Regions from separate parts of the Sporosarcina sp. resist genome, predicted to be linked through region 3. Evidence: predicted binding sites of a transcription regulator. Region 3 holds the regulator's gene; each other region holds the start of a gene.
The links. The regulator CtsR, encoded in region 3, represses protease genes until heat stress. The targets are predictions, from matches to a motif close to ATGGTCAATAAAGGTCAAACA.
Positions count from the first base shown of each region.

Region 1 (6,266 bases), 2.0 Mb from region 3:
ATTTACTAGCACTTACTGAAAAGGTAGAGCATGCATATAAACTGATTAGAGATCTGTTGATATTTACGGATAAACGTCTAATTCTTGTAGATAAACAGGGCGTCACAGGAAAGAAAGTTGAGTATCATTCCATTCCGTACAAAAGTATTGTACATTTCTCGATAGAAACTGCAGGAACGTTTGATCTGGAGGCTGAACTGAATATCTGGCTATCGGGGAGTTCTGTACCAATTCAAAAGAAATTCAATAAATCCTTGAATGTTTATAAAGTACAAAGCGTGCTAGCAGAATATGTTTTGAAATGAACTTGATAATGTGGACCTATCCAATGTATACAATTAAGCGTTTAGTATCATTCCTTAACTACCATCTGTCTGGCTTATTGCGGGAGGCATCCCAAAGCGCCGAGCATTGTTGAGTGGATTCTTAATGTCAACATATAACTGTACAAATTTGTTGCAAAGGTCTGTACTTCTACATTGCATTACACAACTGGCAAATACATTTGGCGTGGCGTGGTAAATCCCTTGGAGTGGACTGGTAAATAAGATGTCACAAGTGGCCGTAATCAACGGTTGCCTTTAATATTGGACTTCTATTCCAGACGGTAGATCAACACTAGGATGAATATAAAATTAAAGCATTGTTTTCGAGGAAGGGTGAGCTTATTGAACAGGGGGAAAAAAGCGACAATTATTTTTCTCGTAATTATGATCTTGTTCTTCGTTAATTTAAATACCGATTTATTTCGCAGTATTATCTCCGGAAATATAGAGTCTATCACTTCTATATTAGGAGATAATAAAGCTTTCACTTTGTTCATTACCTTCATGATTATGTTGGTTCATAATACATTTCCTGTAATACCACTTTTCCTTGTCATTTTGATAAATAATACTCTTTTTGGTTTTCAATTAGGTATCGTGTGGAGCATATTAACGAGCATTCTCTGTGCGATAATTGTATTTCTAAGTATTCGATATGTCCTTCAAGATTTTGTACTGAAAAAAGTTAATTTGTCCAATATTAGTAAAGTAGAACAGAGTGGACTATGGTATGTATTTGGGGCAAGAATATTTCCTTTTGCTCCTACAAGTATCATTAACGGTGTTTCAGGTGTTAGTACCATTCAACTTCCATATTTTATTATCGCAACAGCATTAGGAAATATTACTATATTCTTTGTTTATACTCTTATTCAGGCAGGATTGCTTTCACAAGGTTTCAATGAATATGTGACTGGAATCATTATTCTTTCAGGATTCATTGTATATTACTATTTTAAAAAAGTTACTTTGCGAAAAAAGAACTAAAAAACAATTTAATTAAACCATAAAATAGGGATTCATAGTTCAAATTTAAAATGTTAAGTCAGTAGCGAGAAATCAGACAGTGATATGTTGTCTGATTTTTTTAATCTTGTTATTTAACGATTAGATCATGTAACTAGTTAATCAGTTTGTTTCGTTGATTGACAACAAATTATCATCAATTTTGTATAAAACTACCAATCAGAGATGAAGCATCGCTATTAAGCAAACGGGCGCGTTACTCCAACAAGGAGAATAGTGGATAAAGGAATTGGCGAATTTAGTGATTCGGAAGCGTTTCGTGCGATGTTAACAGTTGCGCTTATGTTACCATTGTAGGGAACAATCCGAAATATGGTTTGGATAGACAGCTTCGGGTTCAAGTTCAACTTTTGTCCTAGGACTAGCTGCTAGTACTGAGCTGCATAATAGACAGCTTTGAAGTGAAATCCAATTTTAAGTAGAGAAAATGTCAGACTTACTAGGGCATTTGAATTCAAATGAGTAGAAGAAGGGGCGGTTTTTATGAAATACGACTTTGACAAAGTAGTTGAGCGTTCGAACACTGCATCTGTGAAATGGGATGCAACAGAGGAATTGTTCGGTGAAAAAGAGTTGCTTCCGCTTTGGGTTGCGGATATGGATTTTAAAGTTCCAGATGAAGTAGTCAAAGCAATCCAGTCCCAAGCAGAACACGGTATTTTTGGATATACGACGAGGAAGCCAAGCTACTATGAAGCTATAATCGATTGGATGAAAGACCACCATAATTGGGTAATAGAAAAAGAGTGGATTTGTCATAGTCCAGGGGTCGTTACCGCTTTAAATTTAATTGTCCAAGCTTTTAGTGAGCCAGGTGACAAAATCATTGTTCAACCGCCCGTATATTATCCATTCATGAAAGCGATTCAAAATCATGATCGGCAGGTCGTATATAATCCACTTCTGTTCAATGAAGGTAGATTTGAGATGGACTTTGAAGATCTGATTTCAAAAATAGATTCTTCGGTTAAAATGATTCTCCTTTGTAATCCACAAAATCCTGGTGGCCGTGTTTGGACGGAATCAGAACTTAAACGGCTCGGTGACATCTGTCTGGAACGTGGAGTCCTTGTTGTATCCGATGAAATTCATCAAGATCTTGTATTCAAACCTGGAAAACACATTCCATTTTCGGCTATTTCAGAACAGTTTGCTGACAATAGCATCATTTGTACGGCACCAAGTAAAACATTCAATCTTGCTGGTTTACAAACATCGAATATCATAATTTCCAATAAAGCGCTACGAGAGAAGTTTGTAATGGAAGGCGATAAATACGCTGTTACTATGTCGAACTCATTTGGTGCACTTGCCACAGAGGCCGCGTATAATCACGGTGGACAATGGCTGGAGGAAGTTCTTGACTATGTTGAAGGAAATTTGCACTTCATTACGAAGTATTTCAAATCCAATTTACCCGTATTAAAAGTATTACCACTAGAAGCGACTTATCTGGCTTGGATTGATTGTCGGGAATTGGGACTCACGCCCGAAGAGTTGGAAAAATTGTTCCTCTCTAAAGCAAAAGTCGCTTTAAATCAAGGGTATGTCTTTGGCCCTGGAGGCGAAGGATTTGTCCGTATGAACCTTGCTTGCTCTCGCTCAACAGTAGAGAAAGCAGCTCAACAAATGAAAGAAGCGATCATTCAATTGCTGTTATAAATCCTGACTAAAATAAATATCAGGTACCTATGCATGGAACAATTCTGATAATCCACTATAATTACATGATTATTAGGCATGGGCTAGGTATTTTTTTCAATATCTAGTGTCATTTAAATTCTTATGTAATTGTATGAATTGTTCGTTGTTATTTGTTGCATAGGTACCGATTTTTATTTAAAGAGAACGGGAACTGAACAAATATGCTTAATCTCGTTAAACTCCATTCTACTCCTCTTCTTTATGACTCACTTCTAACAAAGTCAATTTAAACTTTCCGATTTGATCTTTTACGTACAAATTTGTAATGGAAGTAGAATAATTATGAATCGTTCCTCTAAAAAGTAAGTCTTGCTCAGGAATATTCACGTCAAAAGTTCCATTGTAAAGTAAAGTTGTAATGTCATGGTAATCATCACTTGTTACGTTAAATTCAACTGAAACTTTATATAATCCATTTACTTTTTCGTCTTCATAACTACATAAATGAATTACTTTGTCATTTAAAATAATTGTACTGGTCAAGAGGATCACTCCTATTTCAAATTCTAGGTATTGACTTGAAATGTCAATGATACACTAGACATTATTGTTTTGTAAGCACGCATACTTTCGGTATACACAATTTAGACTTGTTGCGGTTGCCCAGCTTCATACGATACTAATCCCAAATGTTGAAACTCTGTTTGGGCATGAGGATTCATTGGGGAAATCAAAGACAATCAAGCAAGTTTCTTGAAAGTCAAAAAAGGTCAGTGTACAATAAATTCATAGATCAAATATAGTCAAAGCCAAGCGGGATAGATAAATGAAGATAAAGGGAGGAAACGAATATGCAGTGTCAACATTGTGGTAAAAACGAAGCGACGATGAGTTTAAGATTTCAAGTGAATCAGCAAGGTATGCACATCAATATGTGTCTTACGTGCTTTCAAGAAATCCAAGGTCAATTACAGGCAGGCAAGATGCCGTCATTTAGTGACAATGCGAATCACTTTTTCAAAGCAAACGGTGGCCAACAGGCAAAAACTCAAACAAAGCAAACAGAAGAAGGTCACGGCAACGGTTTGTTAGACCAACTTGGTAAAAATATATCAGACGAAGCAAGAAAAGGACTGATTGACCCGGTCATCGGACGTGATCAAGAAGTGAGACGTGTCATCGAAACGCTAAATAGAAGAAATAAAAACAACCCAGTGCTAATAGGTGAGCCTGGAGTTGGTAAAACAGCAATCGCCGAGGGGCTCGCAGTAAAAATCCTCGAAGGCGATGTACCGATGAAACTACTGAATAAAGAAGTGTACTTATTAGACGTTGCTTCACTTGTTACCAATACGGGCATTCGTGGTCAGTTTGAAGAGCGGATGAAACAACTAATTGAAGAACTTCAAGCCCGAACAGATGTAATTTTATTCATTGATGAAATTCACTTGCTCGTTGGTGCAGGTTCAACAGAAGGATCGCAAATGGATGCCGGCAATATTTTGAAGCCAGCCTTAGCACGGGGGGGCTTGCAACTCATTGGGGCAACGACATTGAAAGAATATCGTCAAATCGAAAAAGATGCTGCACTTGAACGTCGGTTCCAACCGATTATCGTCAAGGAACCATCTGCAGAAGATACGATTAAAATCTTAAACGGGTTAAAAGGACGTTACGAAAATTTCCATGAAGTACGCTATACAGATGAAGCGGTGCAAGCTTTTGTTACCTTATCACAACGCTATATTCAAGATCGTTTTTTACCGGACAAAGCGATTGACTTGATGGATGAAGTCGGGTCACGTTTAAACCTTACACATGTCACCACTAATTCAGATTTAGATTCAATTGGTATGCGTCTCGGCGAAATCATTCAAGAAAAAGAACAAGCAGCAGAAGTGGAAGACTATGAAAAAGCGGCAAATTTACGTTTTGAGGAAATTCAATTACGTAAACAATTGGAAGAAGCGAAACAGAGTGGGGAAGCGGAAAAAATAGAAGTTTCTGTTGCAGATATTGAGTTAATTGTCGAAGAGAAAACAGGAATTCCTGTGACAAAACTACAAGCAGCAGAACAAGTGAAAATGAAAGGTCTTCAGGAAAATCTCAGCAAAAAAGTCATCGGTCAAGAAGAGGCGGTCGATAAAGTCGCAAAAGCAATTCGTCGTAGCCGTGCGGGACTTAAAGCCAAAAATCGTCCCATTGGCTCTTTCTTATTTGTTGGCCCAACGGGTGTTGGTAAAACAGAAATCACAAAAGTCCTGGCAGAAGAATTATTTGGTTCACGTGACACGTTAATACGCCTCGACATGAGTGAATATATGGAGAAACATGCTGTGTCTAAAATTATTGGCTCCCCTCCAGGTTATATAGGGCATGAAGAAGCTGGTCAATTAACAGAACAAGTACGCCGGAATCCGTATTCAATTTTACTCCTTGACGAAATTGAAAAAGCGCATCCAGACGTTCAAAATATGTTCCTTCAGATTATGGAGGATGGCCGCTTAACAGATTCACATGGTCGGACAGTCAGTTTCAAAGATACGGTCATTGTTATGACAAGTAATGCTGGAACAGGTGACAAAAAAGTGAGTGTCGGTTTCAATCAAACAGTACATGAGTCCGTTACAAAACTCGAAATGCTGGGCGATTATTTCAAACCTGAATTTCTCAATCGTTTCGATGCAATTGTTTCATTTAACGAATTAACAGAGGAACATCTACTGGAAATCGTGGACTTAATCCTTGTTGATTTACAAGTAACAATCGAAGAGAATAATATTGCCATCACGATTTCCCAAGAAGCAAAACAAGCATTGGTCAAATTAGGCTATGATAAACGATTCGGAGCCCGACCACTTCGCAGAGTCATTCAAGATAAAATCGAAGATCCATTAACAGATCTTATTTTAGAAGATCATGTTGAAAAAGTCCGTGTAGATCTCGTGGAGGAAGAAATTGTCGTCAACAAAGTGTAACTTCATTCCTGACATAGGACCCCTTTGATATGAATAAACTGTCAACCAAACGGATTTGGTTGACAGTTTTTTTATTTTCATAAAACACTGGCGAGTTGGGCTTGAAGACCTTCATTTTCACAGCTCTCTTATCGGTGATACTGTTGCAAATAGGTGTCTGTCGCGATTCTACATTGTTCAAGTGAAGCAACTGTATGGTTGCCTGTTAAACGAACCGTATGCATGCACGCTTTGTCTCAAACAACTAAATTTCACTTCATTAGCTTAAGAAGTGACCTTAACTCGAACCCGT
Region 1 covers NZ_CP060287.1:3,324,366-3,330,631, reverse strand. Annotated here, with positions in the region: gene H7992_RS16330 (PH domain-containing protein) at 1-305, shown strand, start outside; gene H7992_RS16325 (TVP38/TMEM64 family protein) at 669-1,313, shown strand; gene H7992_RS16320 (MalY/PatB family protein) at 1,836-3,014, shown strand; gene H7992_RS16315 (DUF3219 family protein) at 3,243-3,539, opposite strand; gene H7992_RS16310 (ATP-dependent Clp protease ATP-binding subunit) at 3,848-5,974, shown strand.
Region 1: H7992_RS16310 (ATP-dependent Clp protease ATP-binding subunit) is a predicted target of CtsR. The motif match lies at 3,753-3,773, and genes of this name have one in related genera.

Region 2 (6,266 bases), 560 kb from region 3:
CTCATGACTTTCATCATCAGTTTCTATATCTACTATCGTCCACGTCAGCGGGAAATCCTCTTGGACAAGTTTCATCATTAATTCAGCTTCATCACAAAGGTGACAACCTGGTTTTGTGTAAAATGTCACATGCACTTTAATGCACCTCATTACTTTTATAATACCTTTAGTATAAATGAATAACAGGTGGTATGCACAGGATGTTGCCTGTGCATACCGCCCATTATTCTTTACCAGCTTCGGCCTGCTCCGCCACCACCGCCGGAACCACCGCCACCGAAACCACCAAAACCGCCGCCGGAACTACCGCCACCACTTCTGCCCCCAAAAGAACCAGGGAAGAAAATTGGCCCTCCGCTACGCCGTCCGCCCGAACCGCCTCCGCCTCCTCGGCCTCCTCTATTACTGATGACACGGAAGACAATGTAAATAATGATGAAAAGGATGACGGGGAATGGAATACCGAATCCCCCATCACTTGAGTCGGAATCTATAGTTGTGACGGGCACATCCGCGCCATCCCATCCATATTCAGCTGCGATTTCATTGTAGAATGATTTATATGCTTCCATGATCGCCATGTCAGGCTGTTGCTTATTCAAATATGGAACAGCTACTTCATCCATTATACGTCCGACTTTTCCGTCCGGAAGGGCACCCTCTAATCCATACCCGACCGATAGTTCGAAATGTCGTTTACCATCGGAATTTTTCTCCGTTGTAACGACTAGCAAAGCTCCGTTATTTTTTTCCTTATTGCCTAATTTAAATTCCCTAAGCTTCTCTACTGAATATTCCTCAACTGGCTTATCGCCTATGCTCGGGAGAATCAATACCGCAAGTTCCGCTGTCGTAGCATTATTTAATTGAATCCCATATTGCTCAAGTTCCGATTTCTGTTCAGCGGACAACACATTCGCAGTATCTTGAACGACCGGAACAGCAGCATCAGCCGAAAACACTGCTGAGTTTAACGATGTAAAAACAATCAGACATGCCGTCACCAGTATGCGGACAGCTTTTCTAATCATTCCTTGTCATCTCCAAAATCGACATTCGGCACTTCATTTGCAGCTGCATCGGCTTTAAAGTATTCCTTTTCATCATATCCGAAAATGGATGCAACGATTTTTCCTGGGAATCTTTTCACTTGCCTATTGTAATTGGCGACTACGTCGTTATAATCCTTACGCGCAACGCCCAGACGGTTTTCAGTTCCGGCCAGTTCATCCATCAGCTTAGTGAAATTTTCATTTGCTTTTAAATCAGGATAATTCTCAACGACGACAAGAAGACGACTAAGCGCACCCGCTAAGTCAGCGTTTGCATCCGCTTGTTCTGCGGGCCCATTTGCTCCGGCAAGTCTTGCACGGGAATCTGCAATGTCACTGATAATCTCTTTTTCATGGCTCGCGAAACCTTTAACCGTGCTTACCAAGTTCGGTATCAGATCGAGCCTCCGTTGTAGTTGATTTTCAACTTGTGCATACGCCTGGTCCACATCTTCTTCTAAATTAACGAATTTGTTATAACTTGGAACCAGTATCATAGCCAAAACTGCAAGTATGATTACGATTACCGCAATTGGTCCTAAAACTTTTTTCATGTTAACACTCCTCACGAGTTAGTTACTTTCATTTACCCTCTCGAACACCGTGTCGAAACTTTTTCTACAGTAGTATATACAGTATGACTATTGAAAAGGTTTCATTTATTCTAAGGCAACGTTTTTTTATAGCCACAAAAAAACGGCTTCCCATAATGGAAAGCCGACTTTTGTAGAACTTATTTAGATTCAGGTTTAGTTTTAGCTCCGTCTTTCATGTCACTGCGTGTAATAATATGGTCAATTAAACCATACTCTTTCGCACGTTCAGCTGTCATGAAGTTGTCGCGGTCCGTATCTCTCGCAATTACTTCAACCGATTGGCCAGTACGCTCAGCAAGAATCAAGTTTAGTTTTTCACGAGTGAAAAGGATATGTTTTGCAGCAATTTCAATTTCTGTTGCTTGCCCTTGTGCTCCACCTAATGGTTGGTGAATCATTACTTCTGCGTTAGGAAGCGCATAACGTTTCCCTTTAGTACCCGCCGCTAGTAGGAACGATCCCATAGATGCAGCCATCCCCATACAAATTGTTTGGATGTCAGGTTTGATGAATTGCATTGTGTCAAAAATCGCCATACCAGCAGTGACGCTTCCCCCGGGGCTATTAATGTAGATGGAAATATCTTTATCCGGATCTTCTGCTTCTAAAAATAGGAGTTGAGCAACGATAGAGTTCGCAACGTTGTCATCGATTCCACTTCCAAGCATGATGATACGGTCTTTCAATAGACGTGAATAGATGTCGTAAGCACGCTCACCGCGGCTAGTCTGTTCAATTACTGTAGGTATTAGATTCATTCTATTTCCTCCTTCAAGCTGGATAGTGTTGTCTACCTATTGAAACATAACTTCGTTTCAACTGTAACTTTATCATACATAGTATGGTCAACGAAGGTCAAATATAACGCTTTCAAAATAAGCATTGCATTCATTGAGCTACACCAGTATAATAAGTCTAGTCTGCTGCAAAAGATAGCCGATTTGTAACGCCCTCGTGGTGCAACGGATAGCACGTGAGCCTCCGAAGCTTAAGATGTGAGTTCGATTCTCGCCGAGGGCATATGATTACAACAATTTTACCCGTCATTGTTCATTCAATGGCGGGTATTTTCTATTCCCAATCACCACGAATTCAAAACGCACCGGTTACAGTCATCCGCAGAAATAATTGACCGGGTGATGAGAATATGAAAAAACGAAACCAAATTGATTCAGCGCTATTAAACGACATTCTAAGGGTTACCAATCTAGCCAAGCCGCAAACAATTCTATCGATCCAATCAGTCATTGACGAATTCCACCGATTCAACATGGCGAAAGGTTTGTCGGAATGGACAATTTCATCTTATGCAATGCGAGCGTGGGGTAAACAAATGTACGGAAGCAAACAGTATGAAGAACGACTAGCCAAAAGAAAAAAAGTATTCATCCGCATAATTTTTCACATGGAAGCATAATTGTGATATAGAAGTTAAATAATATTGTTGATGATTCATTAATAAGAAAGACCATTTACGGTCCTTTTTTGAAGTATTCTTCTTCGCCTAACGAATCCATTAGTTTAATAACTTTCAGCAATATGAACAATTTTTCGAATAACTAAATTAACTTTCTCGTTGTCTTTAATTACAAACAAATGGTCCGCTTCATTTTCTATGTAACGTTGCACATTCTATAGAGATATTGTCATTTATAAGTTTTCACTTTAACTCTTGACCTTTAATAAAACTCAAATGCTCTTTTTTTGGTTTTTCTCCGGTTTTGAGTGAAGCGAAAAATCGTTCTTTCCTATCTTGAATAAAATAAATAAGCAAGGGTGTATGCTACATGCACCTCAGTAGACATAACACCCGTTCACGGAAGTAATAAACTCCATTACTCAATAAGAAAAGCTGCCAAGTAAAGGCAGCTGATTTGTATAATAATCATATTCAAATCCACCTTTGATACTTGTAAAATCATCCTTACTATATATCTAACAGAATATCGATAATTCTACGACTAACTAGACGATGGATAGTACTATCAAAGTTTAACAATACAGCTACACCCATTCTTTCTTCCGGTACTAACGAAAGTAACGCTCGTACTGCTAATTGACCTCCCCCATGTTCTATAATTGTTTGCCCCTTATATTTTTCTATAAACCAGCCTATTCCATAATAAATCGTATTATCTTCATTATTCCAAGGTTTTGATACGAGACTTACTGGTTTTTGCATTTGTTTTTTACTGTACAGCTCTAGATTAGCAGGTGATGAAAAGTTCAAGTGAAACAACATATATGAAGCTAATTCATTTGCTGTTGAATATAGAAAACCTATGGGTGCCGCAACCGGGTTCATTGGATAGGGAGTTTCATTTTTTTCAAACCCTAAATAATATTTAGCATAGTTGCTATCCTCAATAACGGCTTGGGAATCCCATGTAGTCCGCTTCATATGCAACGGTGTTAGTACATTATTCCTCAGATGAAACTCCCAATTTTCCCCGGTCACTTTTTCGATTAGATCACCAAGAATAACAAAGGCGTCGGTACAATAATTCCAACCCTCTCCTGGAAGATATTCTAGGTCTACTTTACGAAACCACCGAGTGATATCCTCTCTAGATTGTATGCTTGCTATCTCCTGTTCTGACAAATCGTAATGAGCTAAAGCTTCACTCCACTCAGTTGGGGTGTCTGAATAAACTTCCATCACATTGGGAGCAATTAAATTTGCAATGCCTAAATCGGACGGAAATCCAGCCGTATGACTTAGTATATGTTTTACTGTGATTTGGTCACTCAATTGTTTGTCTTGTGTTCTAAAATATGGTAAGTAAACAACAAGTGGTACATCAAGATTAATTAATCCTTTTTCAGCCAGTTGCAAGATACAGGTTGCAACAAAGTTCTTTGTTACACTCTGTATACTCATGATGGTGTCCTCATCAATCGGCTTTTTAACTGGTTCAAGTTGAGAATAACCAAATCCTTTGGAAAAGATCACTCTATCTTCTTTTACGATTGACACACTCATGCCTACTGTATGTTCTCCCATAATATCATTTATCATATTATCTATCTTTTTAATTCTATTAGTTAATGTCTCCATTATTTCTCCATTTCTTAAATAAATACTAAGTATCCCTTCCGATTCTATCCGTTAAACAAATGATATTTAATATTTCAAGTAAAACATAATTATCAGCTTATTGTTCAATTATCCTGGATCGTTAGTTGAACAAAAATCATTGTTTGTTTTTATTACCTTTTTCAAACAAATAAAGGGTTAATAATACCCCTCCAAAAAGTAGAGGAACTCCAAAAATAAAATAAATATTTTTAGGTAATTCAAAAACACTTCTAAGATAACTGAAAAGAAATACCAAAAAAGCTAAAGTTATATATTTCCCCCATCGTCTCATATAAAAAATCCTTTCATTAGTCGGCTTGTATATGCTGTACACACCAGGTTAAAATAACGTCACTTCACGGAAGTGCTTGACTCCATTACTCAATAAAATAGAACTATGTTTTATGAACTTGAACTTAATGTTATAGTTTCAAACTCTTCGCCTTCTAAAGTTAATATTATCTTAGACGAAGAAGGAGTTTTAGTTTCCAGTTCGATAACATCCCCACTATAATAAATCCCTTTTTCATCTAATTTTATATCGCCTATACCCCAACCCAAGAAATCAGTACTTTCTACATAAAATTAGGTATGTTTAGCTGTTCAGGATTTTCACCTTTATAGGTAATCCTTATACTCTGAATCTCTTTTCCCCAAAAACTATATTCAGTAATTAGTTCGCCACTCCAATTTACACCTTCACTTGAATATAAGACCACTATTGTTTTCACAAGAAACTAACATCAACATTAAACAGATGATAAAAATGCTCTTAGAAATATTCTTCATCCAAGCTACCTCCCCTTACGGTAACTATTTCTGCATCCTTCCAAATATACCTTTTTATCAGCTCAATGATCTTCAAGTAAAGTGCCAGTTAGTGAAACAAGGAACTGTATCTTAATAACTTTATTGTTCAATATTATTAAGGATTGACTATAGTTTTTTATTTAATGGAAATAAAACACAGTCTTTAATCGTATCACTATCCGTTAGTACCATTAATAATCGTTCAATTCCAAATCCCCAACCAGAAATGGGTGGCATTCCATATTCCATAGCTGTTAGATAATCCTCATCCATCTCCATAGCTTCCAAATCTCCGTTACTTTTAAGATGAGCTTGAGTCTTCTTCTTTGTTCAAGTGGGTCAACCAACTCTGAATAGGCATTTATTATTTCCGCACCATTCACCACTAATTGGAAACGGTCTGTAAGAGCAGGGTTTTGATCATTGGCCCTAGCTAGTGGGGATAAATCAATAGGATGTCGGATTAGAAATGTCGGTTTAACTAGTTGTGGCCGACACATTTTTTTGTAAAGAAGATCAATAAAATTACCTCTCCCTAAAGATTCAATATCAGGATGTTCCAAATCCATATTAACCCTCAATGTTTCTTGATATAAATCCTTAACATCAGGAAAAAGATTTATATCAATCCCTGTGTCTTTTAAGATTAAATCCCTGAAAGAGACAATGTCCCATTCTAGTGAAAAGTTTATTGTTTGACCCTGGATGGTAATGGTAGTCGTATTAAAG
Region 2 covers NZ_CP060287.1:802,975-809,240, reverse strand. Annotated here, with positions in the region: gene H7992_RS04015 (glutaredoxin family protein) at 1-135, opposite strand, end outside; gene H7992_RS04010 (TPM domain-containing protein) at 231-1,031, opposite strand; gene H7992_RS04005 (LemA family protein) at 1,028-1,606, opposite strand; gene clpP (ATP-dependent Clp endopeptidase proteolytic subunit ClpP) at 1,786-2,406, opposite strand; tRNA gene H7992_RS03995 (tRNA-Arg) at 2,597-2,668, shown strand; gene H7992_RS03990 (hypothetical protein) at 2,796-3,065, shown strand; gene H7992_RS03985 (serine hydrolase domain-containing protein) at 3,576-4,706, opposite strand; gene H7992_RS24570 (amino acid--tRNA ligase-related protein) at 5,664-5,810, opposite strand; gene lysS (lysine--tRNA ligase) at 5,792-6,266, opposite strand, start outside.
Region 2: clpP (ATP-dependent Clp endopeptidase proteolytic subunit ClpP) is a predicted target of CtsR. The motif match lies at 2,490-2,510, and genes of this name have one in related genera.

Region 3 (6,266 bases):
ATCCCATTTCGACGGGATGTCCATTTTTTCATTCAGGTGTATCAAATGGTTGCAGAATATCTCTTTTGCCTTTTGTGTGAAAAATAAGTACTTTATCAGTAGGATCGTACTTTTTACCATAAAATGTTTCATCTTTATAAGTGTGGATTTCATCGTACGTCTGTGTCATTGCATTGTAGATTTCTTCTTCACCTGAATCAGTTGGTGACCAGTATAAGATTTCAAGTACCGTATTTTCGCCTGTTGCAAGGGAGCGACGATTATAGCCGATGCGCTGTGCATGTGTGAAGTTTTCACGTGAGTAAAATTTAAGTCGTTTTGCAGTATCTGTATCTTCATAATCGACTGGCTCCACTTCAAGGAGAATCGGTTTATTCTTGGATTTTAACATTGTTAATAATTTGCTGCCAAGTCCCATGCCGCGTGATTGTGTTGAAACGAACAAGTAGTCGACGAATATAAACTTCTCGAACTCGACATACATGAGCACATGATGAGGTCCTTCATCCTTCTTATAAACACTTTTCTTGTCAGTTAGTAACGCATCCATATGTTCCTTTGACTTCATCTCTTCAACGGGGAAGTATTCATTTAGCTTCTCATACCAATTCAAAATGTGTTGCCTCCAATGGTTTATTTACCCCGGAGTTTTTTGTTTTGGATTGTGAGACCGAGGAAAAAAGAAGGGTAGTAAAAAATCCTCTATTCTACTGTATACCCATTATTTTAAATAAATAAACTTGCTCGGTTTTAATTAAGTAAATGAAACTATTTCCTAGATTATCCGTATACTTAGCTAACAACAAAAAATCTTACTCAGTGGAAAAGGGTGTATATATGTTTAATTTACTTATATTCTCAATTATTGTGGGCATCGTGTTCAGTCTAGTTATTGTCCCATTTATATTAAGTACTCAAGCGAAGCGCGGTGCGGATGAGGAAGCTGTAAAAACTCCTTTTAATAGAGGAGCTGCGATTGCTACCGTAGCTATATTATCTGCTATAGCCGTATTCGTGTTTTACTATACGACAAACATGGACCGTAACTGGACGTCTCTGTGGATGGTGCTTTTAGTCGTTACTTTGCTAGGTGCTTTGTCGGCAGGTGGCAAAGACCGCAAAGTGAAATTGGTCCTGTTCCTCGGTGCACTTGTTTTTGGGGCATATATACTTAGCGCGCCGCTCTTCAACGCCGACAAGAAATACAAAGCAGTTGAAATGGATCAGCAAGTGGAGATTTCAGCGTTCGATGAAACAAAAACGCCGGCAAGTGTTCCACCGAAGTTTGCACGCAATAAGATGAAGAAAGCATTCGGGCAAGTTCCGAATACGAGTTACTATGAGCTCGGCAGTCTGCAAATTCAAAAAGTCGATGGCAAATTTGTCTACATTGCACCCGTGGAGTTTTCGGGCTTCTTTAAATGGTGGAGTGCTGATACAACGCCTGGCTACTTTACGATGAGTGCAACAGACTCGGCTGATAACCCGAAATTTGTGAAAGCAGAAATGACGTATACACCATCGTCCTACTTCCACAAACAAGTGGAGCGTCATATACGGATGAAAATGCCGAACCTTATTTTTTACGGGGATGTTCAACTTGAAATTGACGACGATGGAAAACCGTATTATATCCGTTCTTATGGGGAATTCATTTCCGCGCGTAACGGCTTTGATGTAAAAGGGATTGTAATGGTCGATCCTGCTAATGGTGATGTGAAAAAGTATTCGCTTGCAGATATACCTGAATTCATCGACGGGGCTGTTTCACCTGAAGCGGTCAGTTTGCAAAATAGTTACTTCGGGAACTATATCCACGGTTTCTGGAATTCAGTCGTTGGGAAGAAAGATGTCAAGTTGCCATCTGATGAAGGAACAGAGGCGAATGTAAGCCCGATTTTTGACGAGAATGGTCATATGTATTACTTCACAGACTTTACAAGTCCAAAAGAAGGTGTCGACTCGATGCTTGGCTATGCGTTGACGGATGGTAAGACAGGAAAAGCAACGTATTATTCAGGTAATCTGGAAGAGTCCTATATGGATTCGCAAGGGGCACTGCAGATTATCGAGAAGAAATTCATTGAAAAGAAATGGTCCGGCGAAATGCCGGTCTTGTATAACTTCTACGGAGAAGCGAGTTGGTTAACGCCAGTGCTCGATTCAAATGGATTCCTGCAAAATTACTTCATTGTATCAGCAGCGAATCCGGAAATATCGGTTTACGGCAATACGCCGAACGAAGCATTGAAATTGTATAAGACAGCTCTTCAGCGCGGAGGTAGCGGTGTAGATGGTAGCTCGAGTGCGGAAGAGGCGAAAGCGGCCGTAACGGTCGTGCGTGTATTCAAAGAGCGCGTCGGTGATTTTACACTTGTTTCGTTTTTAGCGGATGATGGACGCAACTTCATCGTCTCTTCGGAAGCTGTGCCACTCTCAATCTATATTCAAGAGGGCGATAAGCTTGTTGTGACATATTTAGAGACGGGTGAACTATTCTTGCCTGTGAAAGAGTTGACGAATGTTAGCGTGGAATAACGGAAATGGAGTGCAAGGCGAATTCGCCTTGCACTCCATTTTTAGTTGCTATATATGTTGAATTAAAGAAACCCATTGAATCTACTGTGGCGCTCAATAAGGAGAGAGTATTAATTGGGGGTGTGGATTGTAGAACGCTTGGCGCTTTGGGGATGCCTCTCGCCGTAAGCCTGGATTAGCGCTTCGCATCCAGTCTTAGGGCTTCGGCGACCCCTGTTAAGGCGCCTTCGCCCAGTATATATACCGGATTCAACATATATAATTATTTTCAAGAAAGAAGTACTCCAACTTGCAGATTTCATCACAGATAATGAAATGCTCTTTCTCACATTGACCATCCAGCGAAGGCGCGTCTTCGTGGTAGCTGGAGCGATAAGCCACTGAAAAAGTTCTTTTTTGATAGTAAGAACTAGTTGATTGTAGTGAAGAGCGGCGACTCCGGCGGGAACAGCGCGAGCTGAAGACCCCGCAGGAACGCAGTGACGAGGAGGCTGAAGCCGTGCCCGCGGAAAGCGTCCGCTCGGAACGGAAATCAACGGTATTGAAGGAAATTGTACTTTTTCAGTGCCTTGGCTTATCGCGGGAGGCATCCACAAAGCGTATACATCGTATTCCTCTGTTCAACATATATAGAAAACTATAAAGTCTCGAACAGTGGATAACCTGCAAAAGGAGCTATTCCACGTCCGAACTCTTATGCTTCTGAACAGGCGCTTCCGCTTTTGTTTTTTCGTACGGTTAAAACGTATTGTCACATGCCGATACTTGTTAAGTCTGGTGCGTATCGATTGCGGAACATGCGGAATATCATGTACAATCAAGTCAAAGATAGTCAAAGTCAACGGCTTATCCCCCGTATGAAAGAGGTGAGGGTATGAGAAACATTTCCGACATTATTGAAGGATATTTGAAAGCAATAATCGAAGAGGGACAGTGTGGAACCATCGAAATTAAGCGCAATGAAGTCGCTGAAAAGTTCCAGTGCGTCCCGTCTCAAATCAATTATGTTATTAAGACCCGCTTCACGGCGGAGCGTGGTTATGCGGTTGAATCGAAGCGTGGAGGCGGTGGTTACATACGTATTTTCCGCGTTCAGGCGAATTCCCGTAAAGAATTGATTGAACATATTTTAGGCGGTATCCAATCGGGAGCCTCTTATACGATGGCTTTAGATGTCGTTTACAGACTAATTGAAGAAGAAGTCATAACGGAGCGCGAATCAAAGCTCATTCTTGCTGCGGTTGATAGAAGAACTATCCATCAGCCACTTCCAGACCGCGATATCATGCGTGCACGCATTTTACAAGCAATGCTCTTGACGCTTATTTACGAACAGCGTAACTAATCACCAATCCAACTGATATGAGGTGGCTTTCGATGATATGTGAAAATTGTAAAGAACGAACTGCGTCCATTACGATTACGCAAGAAAGTGTAGTCGGATCGCTGGAACGCCATTTATGTGAGAAATGCGCATTTCAATCACAAACATTCCATTTCGACCCCAATCAAGAGCCGTTGTCCATTCAGCAGTTCCTATCTCACTGGTTTAGCGGTTCTGATCCTTTCCAGGCACAACCGCAAACGCGGGGAGAGTCGTTTGAAGGACCCGAATGTCCCTCATGTGGTTTAACGTTTCCGAAGTTCCTCGATATTGGGAAGTTTGGCTGTGCCGACTGTTATGACACATTTCGTGGCAGCTTACCGCAAGTTTTTGGCAAGCTTCACAATGGCCATTCAACTCATACCGGGAAAGTACCGGTTTCATTTAATGAAATATATGCAGTTAAAAAGAAAATTGAAGAGATCCGAGTGAAGATGAAAGAGGCAGTAGAAGCTGAGCATTTTGAAGAAGCGGCAGCTTTGCGTGATGAAGCGAATACACTAAAGCAACACCTTTCCCTTGGAGGTGAAGAAAACGATGTCGATTGAAAAATTCATGCGTGATGCGGTAACCCCTTGGATGACTGCTTACGGAGAGCACTCAGACATCGTTATGTCGACGCGAATTCGACTTGCACGCAACTTGACGGGCTATCGTTTTCCTATCGCGTTCACTGAAGAAGAAGCGATGGCGGTAGACAGAGCGGTTACGGGTGTTTTGCTTGATACCATGCAAAGTGGCTATTCCTATACTAAGATGTCCGATCTACCTGCATTGGAACGCCAAGTACTTGTTGAAAAACATCTGATCAGTCCGCAACTCGCAATTCCTGACAGGCATGGCGCAGTTCTTCTATCAGAAGACGAGACCATAAGTGTCATGGTGAATGAGGAGGACCATATCCGCATTCAATGCATCTATCCTGGGTTACAGCTTGAGGATGCCTATAAACAGGCTGATCAGGTTGACGATTACCTTGAAAAAGAACTGCCGTATGCTTTTGATGAAGACTTTGGTTATTTGACAAGCTGTCCATCGAATACGGGAACCGGCATGCGCGCATCTGTGATGATGCATTTACCGGCACTTACAATGACGAAGCAGATTGATCGTATTATCCCGGCTATCTCACGGCTTGGAATCATTGTCCGAGGGAGTTATGGCGAAGGAAGTGAAGCACCTGGCAATGTCTATCAAGTATCAAATCAGACGACGCTTGGTAAAACGGAGCAAGAGATTCTCGCGGATCTTGGAAACATTGCATCTCGGTTAATTGGGCATGAACGGAAATCGCGGGAATTGTTACTTTCAAAGTCGCGAATTGCGCTTGAGAACAGGCTATTCCGTTCATTGGGTACAATTAGTTATGCGCGACTATTACCGTCAGGCGAGGCGGCACGATGCCTTTCGGACGTCAGACTCGGTATCGATCTTGGTATCATCCAGGACGTTGACATGTCGATTTTGAACGAACTGATGATATTCATGCAGGCAGGTTTCCTACAACAATATGCAAGCACGGAGTTATCACAAGAAGAACGGGATATATTCAGAGCGAAACTGTTTCGAGAACGACTCAATGTAGAGAAATCCTCTCCTCCGACTGAGATTAATACGGAAGAATGAGCAGGTATTTTGCACATTGTCTTTTGTTTAGGTATAGTTAGGTCAAAGATAGTCAAAGTCAATTTTCCCAATAAAGGAGTTCCTGCGTGTTCGGTTGAATACGTATAAAAGGGTGGCTGTTTTCTTACCTCTTTCTAGAGAGGAAAGAAAACATAAGCTATACTGCATGGATTGGTGTCTAGACGCCAGCCCCTAGGCCCATATGCCGTGGGAGGGATTGTGAAATGCATTATTCCTCCTACCTGTCGAGGCTGAACGGTGCCTTGCGCTTTTCTAGAAAAGGAATTCATTTGAGTAATGTATGGTTTTTTGGGGAATTGATTGTATATATATATAGTATAGAAGGAGAGGACTGAATATGATGTTTAATCGATTTACACAGCGTGCACAGAAAGTATTGCAACTTGCCCAAGAAGAGGCAATCCGCATGAAACACGAGTCCATTGGAACAGAACATATTTTACTTGGACTTATTCGTGAAGGCGGAGGTATTGCTGCAAAAGCGCTTGAAGCGATAGGTGTCAACTTTGAAACAATCGTACAAGGTGTAGAAAAACTTGTAGGTGCTGGAACAAAGGATGTCGGTCCAATCGTTCATTACACACCTAGAGCAAAAAAAGTTATTGAATTATCCGTGGATGAGTCACGTAAGCTGGGTCATTCTTATATCGGAACAGAGCACATCTTGCTAGCACTTATCCGTGAAGGTGAAGGGGTT
Region 3 covers NZ_CP060287.1:239,965-246,230, forward strand. Annotated here, with positions in the region: gene H7992_RS01110 (GNAT family N-acetyltransferase) at 29-613, opposite strand; gene H7992_RS01115 (hypothetical protein) at 838-2,538, shown strand; gene H7992_RS01120 (CtsR family transcriptional regulator) at 3,413-3,883, shown strand; gene H7992_RS01125 (UvrB/UvrC motif-containing protein) at 3,916-4,470, shown strand; gene H7992_RS01130 (protein-arginine kinase McsB) at 4,460-5,548, shown strand; gene H7992_RS01135 (ATP-dependent Clp protease ATP-binding subunit) at 5,907-6,266, shown strand, end outside.